DNA from 3 places in the Novosphingobium sp. G106 genome. Region 1 is predicted to be linked to each of the others. Evidence: riboswitches for the same ligand, from Rfam matches in the RefSeq annotation. Region 1 holds a riboswitch; each other region holds the start of a gene.
The links. A riboswitch is a leader RNA that binds a small molecule or an ion and turns the genes downstream of it on or off. The one in region 1 is predicted to bind cobalamin.
Positions count from the first base shown of each region.

Region 2: another riboswitch for cobalamin. It lies ahead of KRR38_RS23445 (TonB-dependent receptor); the one in region 1 lies ahead of KRR38_RS32640 (cobalamin biosynthesis protein CobG).
Region 3: another riboswitch for cobalamin. It lies ahead of KRR38_RS07180 (TonB-dependent siderophore receptor); the one in region 1 lies ahead of KRR38_RS32640 (cobalamin biosynthesis protein CobG).

Region 1 covers NZ_JAHOOZ010000003.1:117,000-120,904, forward strand. The annotation lists gene KRR38_RS32625 (hypothetical protein) at 223-492, shown strand; gene KRR38_RS32630 (hypothetical protein) at 618-830, shown strand; gene KRR38_RS32635 (DUF3606 domain-containing protein) at 938-1,120, shown strand; cobalamin riboswitch at 1,484-1,721, shown strand; gene KRR38_RS32640 (cobalamin biosynthesis protein CobG) at 1,966-3,093, shown strand; gene KRR38_RS32645 (precorrin-8X methylmutase) at 3,093-3,722, shown strand; gene KRR38_RS32650 (precorrin-2 C(20)-methyltransferase) at 3,719-3,905, shown strand, end outside.
Region 2 covers NZ_JAHOOZ010000001.1:4,856,995-4,860,899, reverse strand. The annotation lists gene KRR38_RS23450 (cytochrome P450) at 1-1,054, opposite strand, end outside; cobalamin riboswitch at 1,235-1,470, shown strand; gene KRR38_RS23445 (TonB-dependent receptor) at 1,656-3,599, shown strand; gene KRR38_RS23440 (PAS domain S-box protein) at 3,607-3,905, opposite strand, start outside.
Region 3 covers NZ_JAHOOZ010000001.1:1,509,471-1,513,375, reverse strand. The annotation lists gene KRR38_RS07195 (CbtA family protein) at 1-240, opposite strand, end outside; gene KRR38_RS07190 (CbtB-domain containing protein) at 257-481, opposite strand; cobalamin riboswitch at 515-643, opposite strand; gene KRR38_RS07185 (histidine phosphatase family protein) at 679-1,242, shown strand; cobalamin riboswitch at 1,310-1,568, shown strand; gene KRR38_RS07180 (TonB-dependent siderophore receptor) at 1,746-3,905, shown strand, end outside.

The sequences.
Region 1 (3,905 bases):
ACTGTCAGGGCCTGATCGGCAACGATCGGGCCCCTTTTTCCAGCCCCTCCAAAGTTATAGGGCTCTCATCCGTGGGTGTAGTACCTTGGCAACAGTCGGGTTCAGCCTTTGTGCGAGGAGTCCGTCTAGGGCCGGGTGAGCGAGGAGAGGATGCCAGAGCATGCCCGGCCCGCTAGTAGATAAAAGTACCCATTCCATCGCTTCTAGCGAAAGGAGGGACACATGGGAGAGCGCTTTATGCGCGAACGCGAAGCGCCGGCCTCGTTTGTCCAGATCACAGAATCGGTAGCCGACATCGACGAACTGCCCGAGCATTGGTTTATGGCAGGGGCCCGACGCTGCGATCTACATGGACACAGTTGGATCAAACTGACGACCATCACCGACGAGCGGGTGGCGATGGCAGGGGTAAAGCATCGTCGTATCCACCACGTCCAAGCCAGCCCCTACTCGCAGTCGGGATGTCACGATCGTCGGCACGGCCGCCAGTAGCCGCACCAGAAAGACTTTTTGGCGATCGAAAATTAATGCGATGCTTGCAGGCTTCGGGCTTGGCACGCCGCTTATCCCCTGCAGAGTTGATTGAATATGCGCGCTAATCAAAACCTGTCCGTGCGATGATCGACGCAACCCTTCTGACCAATGAGCAGCTCCTAGCTTTTGACCAGGACATGTTAGGACTCGCCAAGGAAGGCGTGGAGAACATGACGCAGCTTTCGATCGAAACCTGGGCTGAGGTTTTGCGTGAACTCGTCATCCGCGGCCTCGTCGAACTTCGAAGCGGGTCCTATGATGACCTGGGAAGCGCCGATATCAGACGGCTAAAATGAATCCCCTCTGACAGAAAAACCTTTGCCGACGCGCGGGCATCTCGACGCACCCTCAGTCCCGGGGAACCGCGCGACTGGGCGGGTGTTGAGGTCGTAAGGAGATGACCATGGTCAGCGACACAACCAAACCGGGACGCGATCGTCAGTTCGTGGCGGGAGGAGAGGGGCACGAGCTTCGTCATTTCACCGAGAAGCTCGGGCTCTTGGTCACGCAGGCCCAAGAGCTTATCGACCGCGTTGGCAACAGCCGCGAGGCGCGCAACGCCGCCGCGCAGCTTCTGAAAGGGTGATTCATGCCGGTGTCCCAACTCAGCGCCATCGAGCGGATTTCGCGAGTAATCGCGGCCCAACGTCTCAGCATAAACGCCGACGGATATAATCCCTCGGTTTCCCTCGAAGTCGATGACGAATGGCGCAACTATCGTGATGATGCGGTTGCCGTGCTCAAGCACCCAATTGCTAGCGGAGCACCGTGCTCCCGCGGAGATCCTCGGCGTCGATCCGTCTGAAGGACAGCTCAGCTTTGCCCGCTCTTCCTTTGTCGCAAATGCGCACTGCCCTCCCTCGCAAACGCCCGCTGAAGAGAATTCAGCGATGAGTTGCGAAGGTCGGCGTAAGCCTATAGGGGATATCCAGTCGGTTCGCATAAGCGAGCCGAACTAGATCGCGCCGGTGTCCCGTAAGGGACTTAATAGGGAACGCGGTGCGGGTGGTCTTGCCACCTCAATCCGAGGCTGTCCCTGCAACTGTAAGCGGCGAGCGTGAGGCATATCGCTTCCTCTGAGACGGGGAGGCAGCCACTGGGCCGGACCATCGTCCGTTGCCTGGGAAGGCCATGCAGCACGCTTTGACCCGCGAGCCAGGAGACCTGCCAGCGTCTGGTCGCTCTTGCCCTGGCCCAGGGGATGGCCGAGGCACGGTGTACTCCGTCCGGGCGACGAACCTTTGCGGCTGGGCTGCATCGGTGCGTGACGAGCGGCGCTTCTTGCACCCCCGCCGTTGCGCATCGGCCGACTGGACATCGGCAAGCCCATCCATCGTTGCTCGGTGTGAACGGAGTGGGCTTGAATTTGATATCGCAATGTTTGCCACCCGGCGCACGGAATCCGGCCGACCGCCTGCTGGAGGGACGTGCGTGAACCATCGCATCCGCGGCTGGTGCCCGGACGCCTGGCGTCCGATGGCAGCGGGCGACGGCCTGCTCGTTCGCATAAAGCCGCGCCTCGGCCGCATGGGCCCAGATCAGGTCCGGGGCCTGTGCGATGCCTCCGCGCGTTTCGGCAACGGCCTGATCGACCTGACCAATCGCGCCAATCTGCAAATTCGGGGGGTGATCGACGACAAATGGCATGTCGTGGTCGACGCGCTGATCGCACTCGACCTGGTCGATCCGGCCGCCGATCTCGAGACGCGGCGCAACATTCTCGTCGCGCCCGATTGGCAGGCTGCCGACCATAACGCGCGGTTGGCAGAGGCCTTGGCCTCACGCCTTTCCGCCCTGCCGACGCTGCCCTCGAAGGTCGGCTTCGCGATCGATGCCGGAAACGCCCCGATGCTGACAGACGCGCCGGCGGACTTCAGGATCGAGCGGAGCGGAGACGGCACCCTGCTGCTGCGCGCGGACGGGCGAGCGGGCGGCACACCGGTGGCGCCCGACACGGCCGTGGACGCACTCATCGCGCTGGCGCACTGGTTCGTCGAGACCGGCGGATCCGAGACCGGACGGGTCGCGCGTCACGCCGCGCCGCTGCCGGCCTGGGCGCGGGCTGATCTGCGTCCGGCCACTCCCCGCGCGCCGCCCCTTCCCGGCCCTCATCCGCTCGGTCACGTCTGGGGAGTGCCGTTCGGCAGTATGGAGGCGTCGGCGCTGCGCGACTTGGCCGAGCGGAGCGGTGCCTCTGCGCTGCGCCTCACGCCCTGGCGCAGGCTGCTGCTCGAAGAGGCTCGGCCGGTTCGTGTCGAGGGCTTCGTCGACGCGCCCGGCCATCCGGCGATGCGCGCCGCGGCCTGTCCCGGTGCGCCCGCATGTCCCCAGGCGACGGTGGAAACCCGCGCTCTTTCGCTGCGACTTGCTTCCCTGGTCACGGGCCGGCTGCATCTGTCGGGCTGCGCCAAGGGATGCGCGCATCCCGGCATGGCCGACGTCACCGTGACCGGACGCGGCGGCCGGTTCGACCTGGCCTTCGCCGCCCGCCCCGCAGATCCACCGACGCGCTCCGGGCTTACCGCCACCGAACTGCTCGCCGCTTTCGGAGCCGCTTGATGCCCCACGTCTATGAAACCGATGGCCAGGCCATCTACCGCCAGTCCTTTGCCACGATCCGTGCCGAAGCCGAACTCTCCCGCTTCACGTCCGACGAGGAACGCGTGGCGGTCCGCATGATCCACGCCGCGGGCATGGTCGAGCTCGCCGCGCATATCCGCTTCTCGCCGACTTTCGCGACAGTCGCCGCAAAGGCTCTGGCCGCAGGTGCGCCAATCCTGTGCGACGCGCGCATGGTCGCCGAGGGGATCACACGATCGCGACTGCCCGCGGACAATGCGATCGTCTGCACGCTGCACGATCCGACCGTTCCAGACCGAGCGAAGGCCATGACCAACACACGCTCGGCCGCAGCCCTCGAACTCTGGCGCCCGTACCTTGGCGGCGCGGTCGTAGCGATCGGCAATGCCCCCACCGCGCTGTTCCACCTGCTCAACATGCTCGAAAACCCGGCCTGCCCGCGCCCGGCTGCGATCGTCGGCTGTCCGGTCGGCTTCGTCGGCGCCATGGAATCGAAGGCTGCGCTCTGGGAAGCCCGGCCGGTGCCCTGCGGCATCGTCGAAGGGCGACTGGGCGGCAGCGCGATCGCCGTCGCCGCAATCAACGCGCTGGCGAGTCCGATCGAATGAAGACCGGGACGATCCACGGCGTCGGCCTGGGGCCGGGCGCGCAGGACCTGCTCAGCGTGCGCGCCGACCGGCTGGTGCGCAGCGCGCGCCACGTCGCCTACTTCCGCAAGGCCGGCAAGCCCGGGCAGGCCCGCCGCATCGTCGAGGGGATGCTGCGCGACGATGTGATCGAGCTGCCGATGG
Region 2 (3,905 bases), on a different contig from region 1:
TATGCGCGCCGAGGCCGAAACCGATATGCGGGCTCTTCTGCTCGCGCTCCGGATCGAAGCTGTCGGCACGGTCGGCATAGCGCTGATCGTGCGTCGCGATGCTCAGCGGGAACCAGACGATCGCGTCCTTCTCCAGCACTATGTCGCGGTATGCGATGTCCTCGTTGAGCACGCGCTGGTTCGAAGTGGTGGAACCGTAGCGAAAGCTCTCCTCGACGACGCTGCGCGCAAAGGCATGATCTTCGGCGCAGCGGCGATAGACTTCGGGCCGGTCGATCAGCAGCCGCATCGTCAAGGTCAGCATGTTCTTCGAGGTGTCGTAGCCCGCGACGAAGAGGAAGATCAGGATATCGCCGAGCTCGCGGTCGGTTAGGCCACCGTCAGCCGTGGTGCGGAGCAGCAGGTCGAGCAGGTCCGGCTCCTCGCCGTCACGCGGATTGGCCCGGCGCTGGGCGATAAGGTCGTCGGTGAAGCGCTCCATCGTGACGACGCCTTCCTGCATCGCCGGCAGCCAGCGCTTGTCCATCGACGTGGAAAGCCCGATGGCCTCCATCGCCGAACGCAGCCCCGGGATCACCGAAGGCGAGGCGCCGATCAGCCGGCACATCACGGTAATCGGGAAATAGGAAGCGAACTCCTCGAAATCGAAGGCGCGCCGGGGTGCCCATTCATCGAGCAGTTCGTTGATCGTCTGCTGCATCAGCGGACGATGCTGGTTCGCCTGGCGCGGGGTGAACGACGGCGCCAGCACGTCGCGCACGCGCTTGTGCGTCGCCCCTTCCATCGAGAGCATGTGCCGCTGCCGGAAATCACCCCAGGGCGTGCCCTTGGCGTCCATGATCGCGACGATATCGTCATACATCATCCGCATCCGCCCTTCCTGGGCGAACAGGTCGCGCATCGCCTTGTAGTCGGTGACGACATAGCCCAGCGTCCAACGTGCCAGCCAGGGATGCTGCGCCCGTGCGCGATCGAAATGCGGGAAGGGATCGACGGCGAAGGCGTCCTCCTCCATCGTCAGATAGGGCAGATCGAGCTCGGCGCCCTTCAGCATCACAGTCCCTCTCTCTGTTTTGCCCAGAAGGATGCGGCAGGCATGTCGGGAGGTAAAGCGCCCGGACATTGCCACGGCGGCAGTGGCTCTGCTCTCCCGGAGAGCAACGCCGAAGCTGCCGGGGATTGGCATAGGCGCCCATTGCGCCTAAGCCGCGCCCCGGCCAGCCGGTTTTCCCAAGGCCGAAAAGATCGCGCCGGTGCCCCGCAAGGGGCTTAATCCGGGAACACGGTAGGCGGGATTTACCCGCCAAAGCCGAGGCTGTCCCTGCAACTGTAAGCGGATAGCGCGATGCACAGGGCTCCTTGGAGGAAGGAGCCGCCACTGGGCCGAGCCGAAACGGCAGCGCCTGGGAAGGTCGTGCATCGTGCCGTAACCCGCAAGCCAGGAGACCGGCCGGCGCACTGGTCGCTCTTGCCTTGGCCCAGGGATTGGCCACGGCACGGTATCTCCGTCTGAGCGACGAACCAAGCGGCGGGGTCCGCTTCGGTGCGTTGGTCGCGGGCATGAAAGCGCCAGTCCGCAGCCGACACGTCGGCCGATGGCGATTGCGCCCCGGCAGTCCCCCGCCACGCTCGCGCATACAGGGGGGCCAAAGCCCATGATGAAGACCAAGTATCTCTCGCTGCTCGCACTGAGCGCGGCCACGCCCGCATTCGCGGCGACCAATCCCGACCAGTCGGCCACCAACGAAGCCGGCGAGACCATCGTCGTCACTGCCTCGCGCTCGGGCGAAGGCATCCCGATCGACAAGCTCGGCGCCTCGGTCACGGTGCTCGACGACGCCGCGATCGACGCCCGCCAGACGCGCGTCGTTTCCGACGTGCTGCGCGACGTACCCGGCGTCGCGGTCAGCCGTGCAATCGGCGGTCTCACCCAGGTCCGCCTGCGCGGCAGTGAGGCCAACCACACGCTGATGCTGATCGACGGGATCGAGGCATCCGATCCGTTCAACGGCGAATTCGACCTCAACGGCATGATCGCCGATCCCGCCGTGCGCATCGAAGTGCTGCGCGGCCAGCAAAGCTCGCTCTACGGCTCGGACGCGATCGGCGGCGTGATCCATTACATCACGCTGACCGGCAGGGAAGCGCCCGGTTTCACCGCCCGCGCAGAGGGCGGCACCTTCGGCACCTTCGACGGCGCGGCGCGCTACGCCGGCGCGAACGACACGCTCGATTACGTCGTCTCGGGCGGCTATTACCGCACCGATGGCACGCCCGTCGCGCGGAACGGCAAGCGGGACGTCGGTTCGGAAACGGCCGGCATCAACACCAAGCTGACCTGGTCGCCGGCGCCGAACTTCAAGCTGACCGGCGTCGCCCGCTACAGCTGGACCGACTACGACATCGACCTGCCCGACGATAATCCGGCCAGCCCGCTGTTCGGCTTCATCATCGACAGCCCGGGCGTGCGTGCGACCAAGTCGAGCATCTACGCGCTGCTCCGCGCCGAACTCACCGCGCTCGACGGGCGCTGGACCAATGCGTTGTCGGGCCAGTACGTCGACGTCACGCGCAAGGGCTATACCGGCCCGGTGCGCGACACCGGCAGCAACGGCCGGCGCTACAAGGGATCCTATGAATCGAGCCTGCGCTTCGGCGATGAAGGCGTCGTCCACAAGCTGACCGCCGCGCTCGATGCAGAGCGCGAGGAATTCCAGAACAACACGCCGTCGACAGGCTCGCCTTTCGACCCGTTCACGGGCCGGCGCAGCACCACCAACATCGGCCTCGTCGGCCAGTACGAGCTGACCGTCAACGACACGGCCTCGCTCGGCGCCTCGATCCGCCAGGACTGGAACAACCGCTTCGCCGACACGACGACCTGGCGCGTGCAAGGAAGCTATGCCTTCCCCACCGGCACGCGGGTCCACGCGGCCTATGGCACCGGGATCAAGAACCCCGGCTATTTCGAGCTCTTCGGTTTCGTCAATGGCCAATATATTGGCAACCCCAACCTCAAGCCCGAGAAGTCGGAGGGCTGGGAAGCCGGGATCGAGCAGAAGCTGGGCGACGTGGCGACGCTCGGCGCGACCTATTTCAACGACCGGCTGACGGACGAGATCTTCACCACCTTCCCGCCGCCGAACTTCACCGCCACGCCGAGCAACCGCACGACCAAGTCGAAGCAGCAAGGCGTCGAAGTGACCTTCGCCGCCCGGCCATTCCCTCAGCTGCGGATCGACGCCGCCTATACCTATCTCGACGCCAAGGAGAACGGCGCGGTCGAAGTGCGCCGGGCCAAGCATATCGGCAGCTTCAACGCCACCTGGTCGAGCGCGGACGAGCGGTTCTCGGGAACGGTCACGGTACGCTACAACGGCAAGCAGCAGGATGTCGCCTTCACCGATCCGAGCTTCGTGCCGGTCAACGTGACGCTCAAGGACTATGCCCTGGTCAATCTCAACGCCGAATACAGGCTGACCGACAACGTGACGCTGTTCGGCCGCGTCGAGAACCTGTTCGACGAGAACTACGAGGAAGTCTTCAGCTATGCGACGCCCGGCACCGGCGCCTATGCCGGCGTCCGCGTGAAGTTCTGAGACAGCCCTAGAGGACCATGTCGAGGGCGACACGCAGGCCTTCGGGCCGGTAGTCGAACTCGACATGGCCGTCGCTGCCGTGGAGCGCGGAAGCAATCATCCGCGAGCCGAAGCCACGATGATTGGGCGCCGCCGTCGGCGGACCACCCCTCTCGCGCCATTCCAGCCGCAATGTCGGCCTTTCGGCGACGGCCATCTGCCAATCGATCGCAACCCGCCCCTGCTCGACCGACAGCGCCCCATATTTGACCGCATTGGTGCCCAGTTCGTGGAGCACCATGGTCAGCAGCAGCGCCTTGTTCGCCG
Region 3 (3,905 bases), on a different contig from region 1:
GCCGACCGCAGCGCCATAAAGTGCCATCGCCGTCAGCAATCCGGCCCCCTTCTGGGTATCGCGGCTGACCAGTTCAGGACCTTCGTCGGCATGATGCCCGGGATCATGGGCCGCGTGCATCGCTTCGAAGGCGATGGCTCGGTCCACATGCGGCTCGGCGAAAGTCCGTGCGAACAGGGTGGAGAGCAACGCCGCGAGCACGCCAACGAGCATGCCCCGCCACAGCAGGTCCTTGGTCATGTCAGGCCTTCCGCCGTTAGTGGCAGGGGAAGCCCAGCAGGTGGCGGCCGTCGTGCACGAATTCGTGGACGTACATGCCGTCGAATAGGGAGAAGGCGCCTTGCTCGGTGCTGACGAAATAGAGGAAGATCGTCGCGATCAGCAGGCCGAACACCGCCCAGGGCAGGATTTCCTCGACCGGAATCGTCGTCGTGCCGGCCACGGGCACGAAAGTGTCGTCGAAATAGGCGGCAGTCGCCATCGGTATCACTCCGCTCGGGCTAGCGCGGCCCGTCGTTGAACATGATCCGGGGAAAGGTCTGACTCTCGACTGCCGGAGGCATCGTCGATAACAGTGGCGCGACCGTGCCGGAATTGCACCGGCTTCTTTGCCCCGGTTCGCTTCCTCCCGAATAGGAGCGAACGAGCCGCGGCGTCAATCTCCCGCGGAGGTGTTTCCTGGCCACGCGCCTCAGACTGCTATGCTGCGGCGCGACCGCCGCGAGCCGGACGGCGGCATTTCCGCGCCGTGACGAGCCGCTCGACGAGGGAGGGCGACGCTTGGCCGCTGCGCGGGTTCTGGGCGGTCCTGTGCCGGCAATCGCCTTCGTCGCGCCCGACCCTGCAGCGCGCGAAACGGCCTCGTTGATGGGCGTCGCGGCTGAGGTCGAAACGATTCTCGCCGATAGCGACCACGGCGACTGGACGGGCCACAGCCTCATCGAACTGCAAGGCTCCGATCCGACCGGACTAGCGCTCTGGCTGGCCGAGCCTGCATCTGGCGCTCCTCGCGGCGAAACACTTGTGGCAGTCGCAGCGCGGGTCGGGCCGTGGCTCGACCGGATCGCCGAAACCGAGGCCACGGTGCTGGCAATCACCCATCCCGCGGTGATCCGCGCGGCAATCGCCCATGCGCTGGGATGCCCGCTCGAGACCACGCTCAACATCGATATCGCGCCGCTTTCCGAGACTTCGCTCTCGTTCAATCGCCGCTGGCGGTTGCAGGGCCTGACCGCCGGATAGCCAAACGGCTTGCGCAGATCGCCGCACCTGTCTAACCAGCCGCCGTCCATGCAGCGGTTCGACCGCGGTGGGCAATGATCGCGCCGGTGCCTCGCAAGAGGCTTAAAATGGGAACGCGGTGAGGGCGGCAGGCGCAATCCTGTCCTCCGAATCCGAGGCTGTCCCTGCAACTGTAAGCGGCGAGCGCGATGTACATGTGCGGCCGGGCAGACAGCCCCGAGCCGCCAGCCACTGGGCCGGACGCTAACTCCTGCGAGGCCTGGGAAGGCCGTGCATCAAGCTATGACCCGCGAGCCAGGAGACCTGCCGGCGTCTGGTCGCTCTTGCCTTGGTCCAGGGGATGGCCGCGGCACGGTGTACTCCGTCTGAGCGACGAACGAGCGGCAGGGGCCGCATCGGAGACGTGCGACGGTCGCCCAGGCGTCCGGCCGCTGCGCGTGCCGACCGTTCGCGAACGGCACGCCCCCGCCCGACGTCGACTGACGCCGATGGGGTAACTCCGAATGAAGAATACGTTTTCCAGCATTTCCCGCATTGCTTTGGCTTGCACTCTGGCCGGCATTGCACCCGCGATGGCCCATGCCGACGACGCGGCCGATACTGCGGATCGCGACGCGGACAGCATCCTCGTCGTCGGCCAGCGCACGGCCGCGCTCGATACCACGCAGTCCACCGGCAGCCGGCTGGGCCTCTCGGTGCTCGAGACGCCGGCCTCAATCGCCATCGTCGACGGCGAGACGCTGCGCGCGCGCGGCGATCTCAGCATCCAGGATGCGGTGACGCGCGCGCCGGGCATCGTCAGCGTTGCCAATCCGGGCAACGGTGGCACCGCGCTTTCCGCGCGCGGCTTTGCCGGGCAGGGTTCGGTGCTGCAACTGATCGACGGCGTCCGACTTTTCCCGGTGGCGGGCACGATCACTTTCCCGACCGACCCCTGGATGGCCGACCGGATCGAAGTGCTGAGCGGCCCGGCTTCGGTACTCTACGGCCAGGGCGCGCTCGGAGGCGCGATCAACGTCGTCACGCGGCAGCCCAACACCGATCGCCTCCGTGCCCAGGCCGAGGTCGGCTATGGCTCGCAGAACAGCTTCCGCGCGGGCGCTGGCCTGGGTGGTCCGCTGGGCGACCTGTTCTCGTTCCGCGTGGATGGCTCCTATCGCCGCGCGGACGGCTACGTCGAGCGCGGCAAGTCGGAAAGCTACGCGCTGTCCGGTGCACTCCGCTTTGCACCCAGCGGCAGCTTCTCGCTCACGCTGCGCGACGACTATGGCAACCAGCGCCCGATGGAATATTTCGGTACGCCGCTGATCAACGGCAAGCTCGACACCTCGATCCGCAAGCGCAATTACAACGTTGCCGACGCCGACCTGCATTACCGTGACAACCGCACTACGCTCACGGCCGATTGGTCGCCGAGCGACACACTGACCTTCACCAACACCGCCTACCGCCTGACGAGCCGGCGCCTGTTCAAGGATCTGGAGTCTTATTGCTGGATCGGCGCCGACGGCTTCTGTCCCAACGGCTACAATTCCGATCCGGGAACGCCAGGTCTGATCTACCGCACCGACAATCTCGGCATCGATCACGACCAGACCCAAATCGGGGATCAGGGAAGCATCAAGCTCGAGACGCCTATCGGTAACGGGGTCAGCAACACCCTGGTTGCCGGCTTCGACGTGAATCTGGTTAAGCTGACCTATTCGAACGACTTCGGATCGGACCTGCAGGAAGACGAGGTCAACCCCCGCAACTTCAACCCGGGCCTGTTCTTCGATACCCAGGGCATCGCACCGCGCTTCCGCACGCGCACCAACGAATATGCCTTCTTCGCCGAGGATCGGCTGAAGCTGAACGACCAGATTTCGCTTGTCGGCGGGCTCCGTTACGAACACGACCGTGTCCGCCGCTGGACTCTCAACTACACCGGCAGCACGATCAGCAGCGAAACGCAGGTGCTCGACAAGAAGCTGAGCAACACGACCTGGCGCGTCGGCGCGATCTATCAGCCGACTTCCAACATCTCGCTCTACGGCCAATATTCGACCGGCGTCGATCCGCTCGGCACGCTGACGACCTATTCGACCGGGCAGGTCGCGTTCAGCAACGCGACGGGCAACCAGATCGAATTTGGCGTCAAGGCCAGCTTCCTGGGTGGGCGCGGTTCGGCGACGCTGGCGGCCTACCGCATCGTCAAGAACAACCTCCTGGCACAGAAGACCCTGACGAGCCCGATCGAGCAGGTCGGACAGCGCTCGGCCAAGGGTATCGAAGCCTCGGTGGCGATCGATCTGCCCGAGGGCTTCGGGATCGAGGCGAACGGCACGGTGCTCGATGCAAAGTACGACGACTTCATCAGCGGCGGCTTCAACTACAATGGCAAGACACCCGCCGGCATCGCCGAAATCGCGGGCAACCTGTCGCTGCGCTGGGATCCGATCGAAAAGCTCCAGGCACGGGCCAGCCTGCGCTATGTCGGCAAGCGCTATTCGGACGATGCCAACTTGTTCAAGGTGCCCGGCTATGCCGTGGTCGATGCCTCGCTGTCCTATGCGCTGATCGAAAACGTCGCGATCGACGTCCGCGTCTACAACCTGTTCGACAAGGCCTACGCGGTCACGACCTACAACGACGAGCAGTGGATCCTGGGGAGGCCGCGTTCG